Regions from separate parts of the Neobacillus sp. NPDC093127 genome, predicted to be linked through region 2. Evidence: a T-box and tRNA genes for the amino acid it is inferred to sense, from the RefSeq annotation. Region 2 holds a T-box; the other holds one or more tRNA genes.

Region 1 (8,332 bases), on a different contig from region 2:
GTGGCAATTGTCTTTAATCGGAGTGGGCTGCACGATTGGAACTGGATTTTTTCTTGGCTCCACAATTGGGATTAAAGTAACTGGCCCGTCTATTGTCTTTTCATTTATTTTAGCAGCCTTAGGGACTTACGTTGTTTACAATCTATTAGCCAAAATGACAGCAGAGGACCCGCAAGATGGATCGTTTTGCTACTACGCAAACAAAGCCTACGGACGATGGGCAGGTTTTAGCTGCGGATGGAATTACTGGTGCTCAAACATCCTGATTATGGGCAGCCAACTAACCGCACTCTCGATTCTTTCAAGATTTTGGTTTCCCAATGTCCCACTATGGCTCTTTGCGACGGGGTATGCGATTCTTTCCATTGTGGTTGTTTTAACAGGCAATAAGGGGTTTGATAAAGTAGAAAATGTATTAGCGATTATTAAAACAGCTGCTATTGTTATGTTTATTATTATCGCAGCTGCAGCCGTTTTTGGCTGGCTGCATGGGAATGTGAAACATCCTGGTTTTCCGCATTCAGCAAAAGAACTATTTCCTGAAGGGTACAAAGGTTTTTGGTCCTCCTTAATTTATGCCTTTTATGCCTATGGAGGGATTGAAGTCATTGGACTAATGGCCATGAGACTTAAAAAGAAGGAAGATGCACCCAAAGCGGGAATTATCATGTTGATTGTATTGGTGATTATTTATGTTATATCAATTGGTCTTGCAGTCTTTATGGCTGCACACGGGGCATTTACTGAAAAAGAGAGTCCTTTTGTTACGGCATTAGATAAATATCATTTTGCCTTTTTCCCCCATGTATTTAATGCAGCGATTATATTGGCAGGATTTTCAACCATGACCGCTTCATTATTTGGGGTAACCACACTTTTAGTAACACTCGCTGAAGGTGGTGATGCACCATCGTGGTTTTCTAAAAAGCTAAAAAACTTTAAAGAACTGCCACTTCCCTCATTAGCCCTGGCAACGATTGGATTAATTGCATCAATTGTCACAGCATTGCTGTTGCCTGGGAAAATCTATGAATACATCACAACAGCTGCAGGGATTTTAATTCTTTTCAACTGGTCCTTTATCATTATTTCTGCCTTTCATATTTTGGACATAAAGTTTGGTGGAAAGATGTTGGCAATTTTAGGTTTAGTTCTTATTCTTGCTGCAGTAAGTGGAACCCTCATGGAGAAGAGCATACGAATGGGCTTCTTTGTTAGTTTATTAGTAGCAGCGATCATTGGTGTAATTGCCTTTATCATGGAAAAAATGGTTTGGAAGAAGAAAAGCCAAAAAGGATAGGATTACGGTAAGGAAATTTTTATTTTTCGTTAGTGTTGGATAATCTATTGATATGCTCTAAGAAAGGGCGCACGGATAAAAGAGGAAGGGGGTTGTCTATTTTTAGATAGCCCCTTTTCATGTTTTTTTAACGAGCAAATTCCCAAATAACTGTGGAGTATTACAAATTATATGGACATGAATCACCGTTTCATTCATAAAATGTACAAGTTGACCCTAATGTGATGCGAGGTGATTTTTTTTGAGTATAAGTATTTTGGCTGGTTATATAATCCTCGGATTTACTTTAGCTGCCCCTATTGGCCCGGTCAATTCCGCTCGCTTGGATAAAGGAATCAAGAATGGGTTCTGGCATGCTTGGATTGTGGGGGTAGGTTCGATGATTGCTGATGGGATTTTTATGTTTATGGTTTATTTAGGAATGGTTCAATTCTTAGGGATTCCTATTGTACAAATCTTCCTGTGGCTGTTTGGAGGATTTATTCTTATTTATTCTGGATTTGAAAGTATTAAAAATGCAAATACACTCACCTTAACATACAGCAGAAAAAAAGATTCCTTATTTAAATGCTTTCTTACTGGATTTATTATGTCGATTACCAGTCCATTATCCATTCTTTTTTGGTTGGGGATCTATGGATCCGTATTGGCAAAAACTGCTCAAACAAATGGAACGGAATCACTTTTGATTTATAGCAGCATGATCTTCCTTGGTCTAATTTTTTGGGACATCTTTGTTGCAGCCCTTACTACTGGTTTTAGGAGGCTTTTAAATGTAAAAACCCTAATTGCGATTTCTATTATTTCCGGTACTTCACTAATTATATTTGGAGTTTATTTTGGTTATCAGGGGATTCAAGCACTAAGAATAAATTAGATAAAGCATTAAGTTAATTCGCTTTTGACAGAAATTTTGCAATAAATATATCAAAAATAAAAGTATATTCTAAATGCTTCTTCCAAGGCCTCTCTAACAGGTACGAACAATATAAACAATAGGATTATTAGAATTGCTGTAAAAAAATAATTCTTCACAATAATTCCCCCTTAAGAAGAATCTATCTTAGGGATAGGATAACTCAAACTTGTTAACTCCACGTTGTTGATAAGTAAATGTTTTGTAAATTGGTAAATACACAATTCGAGGGAAAAAATGAATTAGAAGAAGAATGATGATGATGATGATGAAAGTATATCGTGTTGCTTATTATGTAGCTGATTTACAACACGTATCTTTGGTGCCTAAGGAAGAAAAAAATGATTGGTAATTTTGGGATAATACCTGCCCCAATCCGACCCCCATTACCAAAAATTATTGCTTTTTTAAAAGTTAAAATAAAAAGAAACCCTTGATATAACAGGGTTTCTTTTACGTCCCAAAGAGGATTCGAACCTCCGACCTACAGTTTAGGAAACTGTTGCTCTATCCTGCTGAGCTATTGGGACAAGTAAAGACTTATTTATTTTGTTTTAGACACACAATAAGATAAACCCGTCCTGATCTCAGAAAGATTATTCAAGAAGTGGTTCGATCAGTACGCTGTAGCAAATTCGTTGAAGCATATTCGAACGTGCTGAGCTATTGGGACTCATTATAGGAACGTTTATTATTATAATGATATAATCGAAAAAGGTCAATAACAAGTTGATGTTATTGCAGCGGAAGGTTCTTGGCCACTTCCGTTTTTTTCGCAGTCTTTTCACGGAAAATCAACCAAACAATCAAGCTTAGCGTTATTAATAAACCTTCCATGGATAAGATATACCAAGGGTAAGGGCCCAGAACATCTAATAGACTGGCACTGTCGGGTTTGTGACTTAAGAACATATAATTGCCGTCAACCATCTTATTAATGACCATAATAATCGGCATCAAAACATTTAAAAAGACAAATAATTTTACTACCGACCAGATTGTCGGCCGGTACCCCTTTGCCCAAGTAAAATAGAGCGGCACCCAAATGATCATTAAATGAGTATAAAAGAAGTGGAAGAATCGAAAATGTGGAAAGTCATAATTTAATAGTGGTGTGATTAATGCCTGAGATGCGCCAAGTATTGCTGTAAATAATAAGATTTCGTAAATTAATTTTATCCTAGTCAGCAACAAGAGAACCGTTAAAATCAGGCTGATACTGCATAACTCTAATGGGATGGCGTCGCTGACATGCCAGCTGCGATTTACGATCAGCCATAAGTGATAAGCAGTCTCCATTATTATTAAAGAAATAGCGACACCGATTTCAGTGCCTCTCCAATTCTTAGCACTTAGCCAATCTCTAAATAAAAATATTGCTAAAGAGCATAGAATTAAGATGGTTAGGATAACAAGGTGACTTGCTGAAAACATCTGAAAATCATAATTTTTGTAACTCCCGCTAAACCACTCCATAATTTCACCACCCTTACAATTATTTTAACATGTTATGGTGAGAGGAAGTTGGAATTTTTAGAAAGGTTCTTTTCTAAAAGTTTGTTGGTATTTTTGATTCGCTAATAAAACCCTTCAATCGACGAGTGCCTGACACCAACATTTTATGATATAATAGTTTGTCGAAGATACTCGAAATGAATTTAACCGTGGAGGTCATTATGGCTGCTTATACGCCGATGATACAGCAATATTTAACCGTGAAGGCAGATTATCAAGATGCCTTTTTATTTTTTCGCTTGGGCGATTTTTATGAAATGTTTTTTGATGATGCGATAAAGGCATCACAGGAATTAGAGATAACCTTAACAAGCCGCGGTGGCGGTACCGATGAACGGATTCCGATGTGTGGAGTTCCTTACCATGCAGCAGCTAACTATATTGAACAGCTTATTTCCAAGGGCTATAAAGTAGCGGTTTGTGAGCAAACGGAAGACCCGAAACAGACAAAAGGAATGGTCAAACGGGAGGTTGTTCAGTTAATCACACCGGGAACCGTGATGGATGGAAAAGGATTAACTGACAAAGAGAACAACTATATCGCCTCGATTACAGCCTTTGATGACCAAACTTATGGATTTGCTTATAACGATATTTCAACAGGTGAGAGCCGAGTAACCTTACTTTCCAGCAATTTTGATGAGGTATTGAATGAACTGTCGGTTTTAAGTGCCAAAGAGGTAGTTGTTGCAAGCAATTTTGACGGAGAACTGCAAAAGAAGATGCGGGAACGTGATGTGCTCGCGATTTCGTTTGAAGATAATAGTTCACTAGAGATGAATTATGCCCATCTGCTTGAGGATTTAAATCAAGATAAATTGAAACAAACAACAGCAAGGCTGTTTAACTATTTATACCGGTCGCAAAAGAGAAGCCTTGACCATCTCCAGCCTGTTACTACCTATCAAATTCATCACTATATGAAAATTGATTACTATTCAAAGCGTAATCTTGAATTAACCGAGACGATTCGTTCCAAAGGGAAAAAGGGTTCGTTATTATGGCTTCTTGATGAAACGATGACCGCAATGGGCGGAAGGATGTTAAAAACTTGGATTGACCGGCCATTGATTAATCAGGATGAGATTGAACATCGTCAAGCGATTGTCGAAGTTCTGATGAATCATTACTTTGAACGCCAGGAGCTTCGTGAAAAATTAAAAGAGGTATACGATTTAGAGCGTTTAGCAGGGCGTGTTGCCTTTGGAAACGTGAATGCCCGTGATTTAGTCCAGCTTAAGCGCTCGTTAATGCAGGTGCCATTTTTAAAGGAAATCCTACAGACGATGCAAAATGAAGAAGTTAGAAAAATTGCTGAGCACCTTGACCCGTGTGAAGAGATCACTAATTTATTGGAGCAGGCAATCGTAGAAAATCCGCCGCTCTCGTTAAAAGAAGGCAATATGATTCGCGACGGGTACAATGCCCAGCTCGATCAATATCGTGATGCCAGCCGGAACGGGAAAACGTGGATAGCAAGCCTTGAGCGGGAAGAGCGGGAGAAAACCGGGATTAAATCGTTGAAGGTTGGCTATAACCGCGTATTCGGCTACTATATTGAAATCACTCGCGCAAACCTGCATCTATTAGAAGAAGGACAGTATGAACGGAAGCAAACTCTATCGAATGCCGAACGTTTTATTACCCCGGATCTAAAAGAAAAAGAAGCGTTGATTTTACAAGCGGAGGAAAAATGCGGCGAGCTTGAATATGAGTTATTTACCGAAATCCGCGAGATTGTTAAGGAGCAAATCCCGCGTCTGCAGGCGCTGGCAAAAATGGTCAGCGAGCTTGATGTCCTGCAATGCTTTGCCCAGGTTAGTGAAGAACGACACTATGTGAAGCCGCAATTTTCTACAGAGCGCCGTGTAGCTGTTAAGGATGGCCGCCATCCAGTAGTCGAAAAGGTATTAAACGCTCAGGAATATGTACCAAATGATTGTCATATGGACAGCGACCGGGAAGTCCTGTTGATTACGGGTCCGAATATGTCTGGTAAAAGTACGTACATGCGCCAAATTGCTTTAACAGCTATTTTAGCGCAAATCGGCTGTTACGTTCCGGCGGCTGAAGCCGTGCTGCCGATTTTTGATCAGGTGTTTACACGTATTGGTGCGGCAGACGATTTGATCTCTGGACAAAGTACCTTTATGGTTGAAATGCTCGAAGCGAAAAATGCGATTACAAATGCGACGCAAAACAGTTTGATTTTGTTTGACGAAATCGGCCGCGGCACCTCAACATACGACGGGATGGCCTTAGCGCAGGCAATCATTGAATATATTCATAAGCGGATTGGAGCGAAAACTTTATTTTCAACCCATTATCATGAGCTGACCGTTTTAGATGAAGAGCTTTCGAAGCTAAAAAACATTCACGTCAGCGCGATTGAACATAACGGCAAGGTTGTCTTTCTTCATAAAATAAAAGAAGGGCCGGCCGATAAGAGCTACGGAATACATGTCGCCCAGCTGGCCGAACTGCCGGCGGAATTAATCAGTCGTGCAAATGAAATTTTAACGACGCTTGAGCATTCAGACGTTCAAGCTGCTGTTCCTGTGAAAGCGGAGGTAATCGAAGAAAAGCCAGCCCAGTTATCATTTTTTGATGAACCGAAGGAAACGAAGAAACACGAACTGACTTCTAAGGAAAAACGAGTTTTAGAGAAAATTAAAGAAATAGAGTTATTAGAGGTAACACCGCTTCAGGCGATTAATATGTTGTACGAGCTCCAGAAAAAGTTAAAGTAGGAGGCGCGCGCGAATGAGAAAGATTATTCAACTTGATGACGCCTTATCCAACAAAATAGCGGCGGGAGAAGTAGTTGAACGCCCCGCCTCTGTTGTCAAAGAGTTGGTTGAAAATGCGATTGATGCCGGCAGTACCGTGATTGAAATTGAGGTGGAGGAAGCAGGACTCGCTAAAATTCGAATTACCGACAATGGGTACGGAATTGACGAAGAGGATGTATTAATCGCCTTTCAACGCCATGCCACGTCCAAAATCAAAGACGAGAATGACTTATTTCGGATTAGGACGCTCGGGTTTCGCGGAGAAGCCCTCCCCAGTGTTGCCTCCGTTTCCAGACTTGAGATGAAGACCTCTACGGGGGAAGGTGCCGGAAACCGGGTAGTCATCGAAGGCGGGAAAGTCGAAACGTTTGAAAAAGCTTCAAGCAGACGCGGAACCGACATCACGATTACCGATTTATTTTTCAATACGCCTGCCCGCTTAAAGTATATGAAAACAATCCACACAGAACTTGGGAATATTACGGATGTAGTCAACCGGCTTGCCCTGTCCCATCCGGAAGTTGCCTTCCGCTTAATTCATAATGAGCGGAAGCTGCTGCAAACGAATGGAAACGGCGATGTTCGTCAGGTGCTGGCCTCGATTTACGGAATGGCCATCGCCAAGCAGCTTGTTCCAATAACCGGTAACTCGCTTGATTACAAAATTAGCGGATTTGCTTCGATGCCTGAGATCACAAGGGCATCAAGGAACTATATCTCGACGATGATTAATGGCCGATTTATCAAAAACTACCCATTGGCAAAAGCAATTCAGGAAGGGTACCATACCTTGCTGCCAATCGGCAGGTTTCCGATTGTGCTCCTTAATATTGAAATGGACCCGCTGCTTGTGGATGTCAATGTTCACCCGTCGAAAATGGAAGTTCGTATAAGTAAGGAAGCGGAACTGAATGAACTGGTCACAACGATTATTAAAGAGGCGTTTAAATCGAAGGTCTTAATTCCGACTGCCTATACTCAAGTGAAAAAAGAAGTGCCAAAGTCTGAACAAACTTCTTTAGAGCTTGATGAGAGAACCAAGGATTATCAAGAAATTCAAAGGGAGTGGCCAGTTGCGCCGCAAACCGTTCAGGAAACTCAAACAATCCCTTCGGTGCCCTTTACTGATTTTCCTGTTCAAAGTGAAACGGCAGTTGTTGCAGAATCTTGGGAATCTACAATTTCTGTTTTCAATCCACCTGAATCTGCTCCTGAAAAACAGGTCGATTTCAATGAGAATAAAATAATCGAGTCTAGTGACGATAATGACCAAACGGAGAGCCGGGTGCCCCGTCTCTATCCAATCGGGCAAATGCACGGCACCTATATTTTTGCTCAAAATGAAAACGGCTTATATATTATTGATCAGCACGCGGCACAGGAACGGTTAAAGTATGAATACTTCCGTGAAAAGGTAGGCCGGGTACAGTCTGAGCTGCAGGAAATGCTTGTGCCGTTAACGTTTGAGTATTCAACCGATGAGTATTTAAAAATAACGGAACACCAACATGAGCTCGAAAAGGTCGGCGTTTTTCTTGAGGAATTCGGGATGAATAGTTTCATTGTCCGATCACATCCACAATGGCTTCCAAAAGGAGAAGAAAAACAAATCATTGAGGATATGATTGAGCAGCTTTTAGCGATGAAAAAGGTCGATATTAAGAAATTGCGTGAGGAAGCAGCGATCATGATGAGCTGTAAAGCATCGATTAAAGCGAACCGCCATTTGCGCAACGATGAAATCCAAGCGTTGCTGGATGATTTACGGAAGGCGTCAGATCCATTTACCTGTCCACATGGAAGACCGAT
Region 2 (8,332 bases):
TTCGGGTCAATCATTGTCATATAGGCCCCTAAAATCGAAGCTGAAACCGTTGACATTGCTGATGTACACAAAGTATATAGCCGATGCTGCGGCAGATGAGGAAGTAGCTTTTTCACTGAAATAAAAACTTCTGATTGTCCAAAAACAGCCGAGGCGACGGCATTATAGGATTCTAACTTTCCCAGACCATTTATCTTGCTCAAGATTAAACCAAGATAACGTATGATGATTGGGAGCACCTTGATGTGCTGCGCGATCCCTATTAGTACGGAAATAAACACAATTGGCATTAGAACATTTAGGAAGAAAGGCATTTCCCCCTTATTGGCTATCCCGCCAAAAACAAAATTAATTCCGTCAGCTGCATAACTTAGAAGATAGTCGAACAATGCCGATACCCCTTTAATGATTAAAAGACCAAATTCGGTATTTAGTAACACAAATGCCAAAATTAACTGCAAAATAATCATCATGACAATCGGCTTAAACTTAATCCCTTTTTTATTGTAACTGACGATATAGGCGAGTAAAAAAATAACCGCTAACGCCGCTAAAAAAATAATAAATTTCAAATCTTTTTCTCCCTTTCCTGGTGTCAGATTAATTATGTAAAGAAGTGAGAAATAATCAAAATAATTCGACAAAAGTCGACAAAACTTCAAAACACAAATTCGATTATAGAATTAAAATGGAAGGGCTGTCAATTCAAATAGATAAAGTAACAATATTCAGGTTTCCCCTACTTTTCAAATTTATCCTATCTTTCTCGATCACCCCAAAAAGAAAAACAGCTTGGTTAGAAGCTGCTTATCCCTCCTGGGTCACACTTAACCGATCCTTATATAGGAAAAAGAAATAAAGCAACATCGAAATAAAAACGGATATCGCTGCCGCTAGATAAATACTGCTGTAGCTGAATAAGTAGCCAATTTGGCCAAACACGATGGCTCCTGTACCAATTCCCAAATCAAAAAAGGAAAAGAAGGTGGCATTTGCCATTCCTCTTCGATTTAATGGAGCTTTTTCTATCGACCATGCCTGCAGGGCAGGCTGCACCGTGCCAAAACCAAGACCATACAGACAAGCTGCTGTATAAAGAATGGCGCTATTAGGAAGCCAGGCTAACAAAAGCATCGCTGCCAAAATCAACATGGTTCCAGGGATATATACCGCCTGATGCCCCTTCCGGTCATATAGTTGACCGGCAAATGTTCTTGTCACCATTAAGGCGATCGCATACAGAAGGAAGTACCATTGAATGCCTCCTATATGTTCTTTTGCTGTGTACAACGGCAGAAAGGAGGCAATCCCGCCAAACGTGACTGTCAGAAAGAACATCAGCATCGATGGTCTCAGTGCACTTTTTTCGTACAAATCCAGCTTAGCATTTGTTTTTTTCGGTTGTGGTTCAACTTTTTTGTAGCTAATTCTTGAAGACAACAGAAAAGCAATCAGTCCTAAACCGGCACAAATTAAGAAAAAGAATTGAAATGATAGGCTCCCGTTGGTTAAGGCAAGCCCCAGCGCTGGACCGAAAGCGAGCGCCAAATTTCCCGACAAACCATAATACCCCATTCCCTCGCCTCTTCTTGATGGAGGGATTAAATCGGTTGCGATTGTTCCCGACGCAGTTGTGGAAAATCCCCAGCCTACCCCTTGCACCACACGCATGGCAAAAAGAAGCGCGATACTCGTTAGGAACCCAAATGACCCTACAGAAAGGACAAAAATCGCTAAACCGATTAAATAAACAAAGCCTCTCCCCTTTGTTTCAAGCGCATGCCCTGCAATCGGACGCAGAAGCAGGGCTGAGAAGGTAAAGATTCCGACAACAACGCCAATTAATTGATCATTTCCGCCTAATTGTTCAACAAAAAGGGGAATGGTCGGCAGTGTCATCTGAAAGCCAAGAAAGATAAAAAAGTTAGCAAATACAATAAGAACAAAATCCTTTGTCCAGATCTTTTCCTTAGGTCCTTCATTAATCATCTGTTTATCCATTTTTGCAGAGGACTTCCTTCCTATATAAATGAAAAAACGTCTCTACGGCTAGTAGAAACGAACTTTCATTAGATTGTTTTTTTACGATTGGGTCTTTTCTATCACACGCTTCATGGCTTGAATTTGTCCTAAGTGCAGCGACTCATGGAAGACTGCAAAGTTAGCGAGTTCACCAAAGGTTTCTTGACCAAGGAACGGTGTTTTTAGTTTTTCACTGAAACTCTCTGCTGGAATTTCTTTAATCCTTCCTAATTGCTCCTTAAGCTCCGTTGACAAATCTTGAACCGATGGAACGTCACCATTCCAATCAGCCGGTTTCGTGCCAGTCGCAAATAACTCCATATAGTTTGCCGGCAGATTTGTTGATTTTTTGGGAAAACCGAACATAAATTGTTCCGTGACAGTTAATGCATGGCCAATGTGCCAGTGAATCGTATTGTTAAATCCCTCAGGCTGTACATCAACAAGGCTTTCATCCAGCGAAGCTACATTTTTCAAGAAATAGTTCCTCGTTAACTCAAAGCTCTTAAATAGTAATTCACTCATTTCAAATTTCCCCTTTCTAATTTTCCTAGCTATAGTTTATACCATATTAAGCCAGTTTTGAAACAAAACGAACTTACATTTCTTCCGGTGCTTCAACGCCTAATAACCGCAAGCCTTCTTTAAGGACAACCGTAACACTGTAAACAAGTGCTAAACGTGCAGGCTGCTCCGCACTTTCCTCAAGGACTTTTACTTCGGCGTAATATTTATTGAAGGCTTGTGCAAGATCGACTACATATTTAGCAACCTGTGATGGGTCTAGATTTTCACTGGCCCGTTGAATGGCATTCGGGAATTCGATAAGCATGCTTATTACCTTCCACTCTTTTTCCCAAGTAGTATGGCAGTTGGCAGGAGGTACATCCGCCTGCCATTTTCCTTTTCGTAAAATTGAGCAGGCCCGGGCGAACGTGTATTGAACATATGGACCTGTTTCGCCTTCAAAGCGGAGCATTTCCTCTAAGGAAAATTCAATATCGTTCATCCGATTGTTCTTTAAGTCGTGAAAAATAACGGCTCCAACGCCCACCTGTTTGGCCACCTCATCTTTATTTGCCAGGTTTGGATTTTTTTCTTCGATATTATGTCTCGCCATCGCAATCGACTCCGTTAACACCTCTTCGAGTAAAACTACTTTCCCCTTCCGTGTCGACATTTTCTTGCCGTCCTTTAACATCATCCCAAACGGAACATGAACCATGTTCTCTGCCCACGGATAACCCATTTTACTTAACACGGCAATCAACTGTTTAAAATGAAGGCTCTGCTCATGGCCAACGACGTATAAGGATTTAGCAAAGTTGTAATTTTCCTTGCGATAGAGGGCGGCCGCCAAATCACGTGTCGCATAAAGTGTCGCACCGTCTGATTTTTTAATCAGGCATGGCGGCAGCTCCTCATTAGTCAGCTCAACCACCTGGGCTTGATCGGATTCTACCAATAATTGTTGTTCCTCAAGCAGTTGAACAACTCGGTCCATTTTATCATTATAAAAAGCCTCACCAGCATATGAATCAAATTGGATGTTCATCAACTCGTATATCCTTGAAAACTCCTTTAATGATTCATCACGGAACCATTGCCAAAGCATTAACGCTTCCTCGTCGCCATCCTCGAGCCGTTTAAACCAGCTCCGGCCTTGGTCTTCAAGCGATGGGTCGGATTCTGCCACATCATGGAACTTAATATAAAGTGCGAGTAGCTCCTTAATCGGGCTTTGTTTTACCTTCTCGACATCACCCCATAGTTTATAGGCGGTAATTAACTTCCCGAACTGTGTACCCCAGTCACCAAGATGATTAATTTTGATTGGTTTATAACCGCACTTTTCTACGATGAGTGCTAACGCGTTACCAATAACGGTTGAGCGCAAATGCCCCATTGAGAATGGCTTGGCGATATTCGGTGACGACATGTCAATTGTGACATTTCCGCCGCCCCCGAATTCATGGGCTCCGAAATGGCCTGTTTGCGTGATAATTTCACTGACTGCCTTTTCCGAAACCAACTTTTTATTTAAAAATAGATTTAGGTACGCTCCCACCACTTCTGTCTGTTCGAAAATTGGCGATTGAATCTTTTCACCTAGTTCTTGGGCAATCATATTTGGGGATTTCCGTTTTAATTTTGCCAACGTAAAACACGGAAAGGCTAAATCACCGTGCGACGCGTTTTTTGGTTTTTCAATCATCAGTTCCAGTTCATCTGCTGAAATTTCTTGTTCAAGCAGTTCAAACAAGATGGCGGCAAGATCCTTTTTAAAATTCATGCTATAGACCTCCTTTATTGTTAGAAAACAAAAAACCCCCGCCTCTATAAAAGAGACGAGAGTTTGACTATCCCGCGGTACCACTCTAATTGTTCAAAAAGAACCAGCTTTCCCTTTGTAACGGAGTATTCTCCGGCATACCCTACTTGGTTTCGGGTTTGCATCTCAAAAGTGCGCTTCATTATCTAATCTGTATCAGGCTCACACCACCCCCGACTCGCTAAAACATCCTCGATAACTACTCTCTTTTTCATTGATTTTTCCATCTTGATTATCAGTTATTATACTGGAAAGATAAGGATTTATCCAGTCACTATTGAATGTTTTTTTTAGGCAATCCTATTAGTAAAGGAGGGATTTATATGGCGAGAAGAAATAAAATACTTGTTCCGGAAGCGCGAAGTGGATTAGATGCGCTTAAAGCAAAGGTCGTTCAATCTGCGAGCCCGGAAAATGCCAAATTTGAAGCAGCCGAAGAGGTCGGCGTTCCATTGAAAAAGGGCTACAATGGAAAGCTTACATCCGAACAGGCCGGAAAAGTCGGCGGCAGGCTAGGCGGCAGCATGGTTCGCGAGCTTGTGAAAATGGCTCAGGAAAACCTAAGTAAGAGACAGTGACGCTTGGGATCTATTTTGTAGATCCCTTTATTGATTCGATTACCAACTATTGGATTCATTTTTCTCCCTTTCGAATCGGGTTTTGCATCCAAATACCCCTTATTAGATTCATCTTTCTCCTTTTCGATTCGGGTTTTATGAATTACTCTCCACTTTGGACCCTTTACTCTCCGGTTCTGTGGATTTACTGTCCGGTTTTGACTTTTTACTGTCCACTTTTCCTCTTTTACTGTCCACTTCCCTAAATTCACCCGCAAACTCACGAAAAAGCCAGGCGGGGAGCCTGGCTCAGGTAACTTTCCCCTTTACTATCTGGGATAGGGCCCTTTTTGATTGAAGATTCCTTCCAATAACTCCTTTTGAATGACCTTTTTAAAAGGACTTTGTGATTTACTCTCCACTTTGGACCCTTTACTCTCCGGTTCTGGGGATTTACTGTCCGTTTTTGACTTTTTACTGTCCACTTTTGCCCAGTTACTATCCACTTTTCCTCTTTTACTGTCCACTTCCCTAAATTCACCCGCAAACCCACGAAAAAGCCAGGCGGGGAGCCTGGCTCAGGTAACTTTCCCCTCTACTATCTGGGATAGGGCCCTTTTTGATTGAAAATTCCTTCCAATAACTCCATTTTATTGACCTTTTTAAAAGGACTTTGCATTCAATACCCCTTATTGGATTCATTTTTCCCCTTTTCGATTCCGGCTTTGCATCCTATACCCGCTTTTATGGGAACACTCCGTAATAAATGAGAAAACACTCAAAAATAGAAAAACGACTTAAGTCTTAAACTAAGTCGTTTTAGTCTTTTTTTGAAGACCTTTCAAAAGAAACACCTTCATAATCTCAGCGATCTGCTCAGAACTCAACGGTTCGTGGTTCCTTTCCCAGTCATACACAAGGGCAATATACATTTTTAATAAAAGAAAGCTGGTGACTTCTGTGTTAGCTGCAGGAATGGCTCCTTTAGCAATGGCGGTCTCAATTTTTTGCTTTAAATAGTCGATAATCTCATTTTCAACATGCTGGAGCATTTCCGAAACCGCTAAGGTCCCCATTTCCGCTTCCTCTTGAACCAGCTTAATCATGAGCTGGTGCTGGGAGCGGTATTCTAATAATCGGTACAAAGCGCGATGGACATTTTCTGTAAACGGTAATTCCGGCTGAATGGCTGAGTCCGCCTCGACAATCATTTCCTTCACCAGCGAAGAAATAATCTCCTCAAACAATTCTTCTTTATTTTTGAAAAAAGTATAAATGGTTCCCTTTCCGACATTCGCAAGCTTCGCAACCTGATCCATGGTCGTTGCTTTATAGCCAAATAACGAAAAGGATTTTGTCGCCGCTGCAACAATCATTTTCCTTCTGTCGGGTGCCATAAAACCCACTCTCCCTATTGACTAATTTAGTTTTTCGGTCAAGATCATCTAATTTCACTATAGCATAGTCAATATTTCGTTTCAATTTATTTGGAAAGCTTTTGGAAATCAGAAAAACTTTTCTGCATAATGGGCAATACTAGCCAAACGTTTGATTAAATCCGGATCAGAAGGTGTTATACTAATCAATCATTTGATTAAATGGACGCCGGAAATGTACTATACTAATCAAACGTTTGATTAATTACAAGCTTTATGGGTAAAGCAAACTTATCTTTTCTAACGATCACTCAATGATTAATATAAATGAAAAACCACGGCACCTTTTTGATTCGTGCCATGGCTTCTATCGTCAGTATTTTTTACTTATCTTGCTATTATGGAACTAGATTTCTTTAAAACAAATGACAAGCAACCCAATGATTTGGTTTCGCTTCTTTCCAAATAGGTGTTACTTGTGCACATGTATCTGTTGCCATAGAGCATCGTGTTCTAAACCTGCACCCACTTGGCGGGTTACTTGGACTGGGAAGATCACCACTTAGAATAATACGATTGCGCTTCTTTTCAATATCAGGGTCTGGGACCGGGACAGCTGAAAGCAAAGCTTGGGTGTATGGATGAAGAGGCTCCTCATATAAATCGTCGGAGGTAGCTAACTCTACTATTCCCCCAAGATACATGACACCCACACGATCACTTATATGTTTGACCATCGAAAGATCATGGGCAATAAATAAATAAGTTAATTCCTTTTCCTTTTGAAGCCTTTTCATTAAATTAACAACCTGTGCTTGGATGGATACGTCTAAGGCACTAATCGGTTCATCCGCGATGATAAATTCCGGCTCAACAGCGAGCGCCCTGGCAATCCCAATTCTTTGCCGTTGGCCTCCTGAAAATTCATGTGGATACCTGTTTGCATGGCTTTTATTCAATCCTACTGTTTCCAGCAGGCGGAATACCTTTTTCTGTCGTTCTTCTTTAGTTGCTGCCAACCCATGAATATCAATTCCCTCAGCAATAATATCCGCTACTGTTTTTCGAGGATTAAGCGAAGAATATGGGTCTTGAAATATCATTTGCACTTTTCGGTTAAATTGTTTTAACTGGGAAAGATTCTTTTTCCCGTGAACCTGTTCCCTTTGAAATAGTACTTCTCCATCAGTAACGTCATACAATCTCATCAAAGTTCTTCCTGTTGTTGATTTACCACATCCAGATTCCCCGACTAGACCTAGAGTTTCCCCTTTATAAATCGTAAAGGAAACATCATCTACTGCTTTCAGCACTTCATTCTTACCCGTTTTAAAATACTTTTTAAGATTTTTGATTTCCATTAATGGTTCTTGCTGAAAGGGTGCTTTTTCGTTCTGTTTCGTTGCCGGACTTTCTACCACTTTTATTTTCTTTCTTAAAAAATCTGATCGCTCCATTTTTGGCGCTTTTCCATGAAGCAGCCATGTAGCCGCATAATGAGTTTCTGAAATTTTATACATCGGTGGTTCACGAAGATAATCAATTTTTAATGCGTGTTCGTTTCTTTCAGCAAAAGCATCCCCTGTTGGTGGATGGAGTAAATCTGGAGGGGTTCCTGGTATAGCAGCAAGCTCCCCTTTCGTTTCCAAATTAGGCATTGAACCTAATAATCCCCATGTATATGGATGCTGCGGGTTATAAAATACTTCTTCGACTGTCCCGGTTTCAATAATCTTTCCGGCATACATGACGGCCACTCGATCGGCAATGTTGGCAACTACCCCTAGATCATGGGTTATGATGATAATCGATGTATCCATTTTCTTTTGAATATCTTTCATGAGATCTAAGATTTGCGCTTGAATAGTTACATCTAATGCTGTTGTCGGCTCATCAGCAATAACCATTCTCGGATTACAAGCAAGAGCAATCGCAATGACAACCCTTTGCCGCATACCACCCGAAAATTGATGTGGATATTGGTTTACCCGCTGTTCAGGATTCGGTATCCCAACAAGCTTCAATAAATCAACTGTTCGTTGCTG

The links. The T-box of region 2 lies ahead of argS (arginine--tRNA ligase). A T-box ahead of a tRNA ligase gene usually reads a tRNA of that ligase, here a tRNA-Arg.
Region 1: it encodes a tRNA-Arg, which carries the amino acid that the T-box ahead of argS (arginine--tRNA ligase) is inferred to sense. The anticodon was not compared.

Annotation. Positions count from the first base shown of each region.
Region 1 covers NZ_JBIVOP010000001.1:280,070-288,401, reverse strand. Annotated here, with positions in the region: gene ACIQCO_RS01450 (amino acid permease) at 1-1,300, shown strand, start outside; gene ACIQCO_RS01445 (LysE family transporter) at 1,542-2,177, shown strand; tRNA gene ACIQCO_RS01440 (tRNA-Arg) at 2,673-2,746, opposite strand; gene ACIQCO_RS01435 (YwaF family protein) at 2,952-3,692, opposite strand; gene mutS (DNA mismatch repair protein MutS) at 3,893-6,481, shown strand; gene mutL (DNA mismatch repair endonuclease MutL) at 6,495-8,332, shown strand, end outside.
Region 2 covers NZ_JBIVOP010000015.1:10,876-19,207, forward strand. Annotated here, with positions in the region: gene ACIQCO_RS19290 (NupC/NupG family nucleoside CNT transporter) at 1-572, opposite strand, end outside; gene ACIQCO_RS19295 (MFS transporter) at 808-2,001, opposite strand; gene ACIQCO_RS19300 (DinB family protein) at 2,083-2,547, opposite strand; gene argS (arginine--tRNA ligase) at 2,621-4,315, opposite strand; T-box leader at 4,364-4,578, opposite strand; gene ACIQCO_RS19310 (alpha/beta-type small acid-soluble spore protein) at 4,678-4,932, shown strand; gene ACIQCO_RS19315 (TetR/AcrR family transcriptional regulator) at 5,721-6,308, opposite strand; gene ACIQCO_RS19320 (ABC transporter ATP-binding protein) at 6,704-8,332, opposite strand, start outside.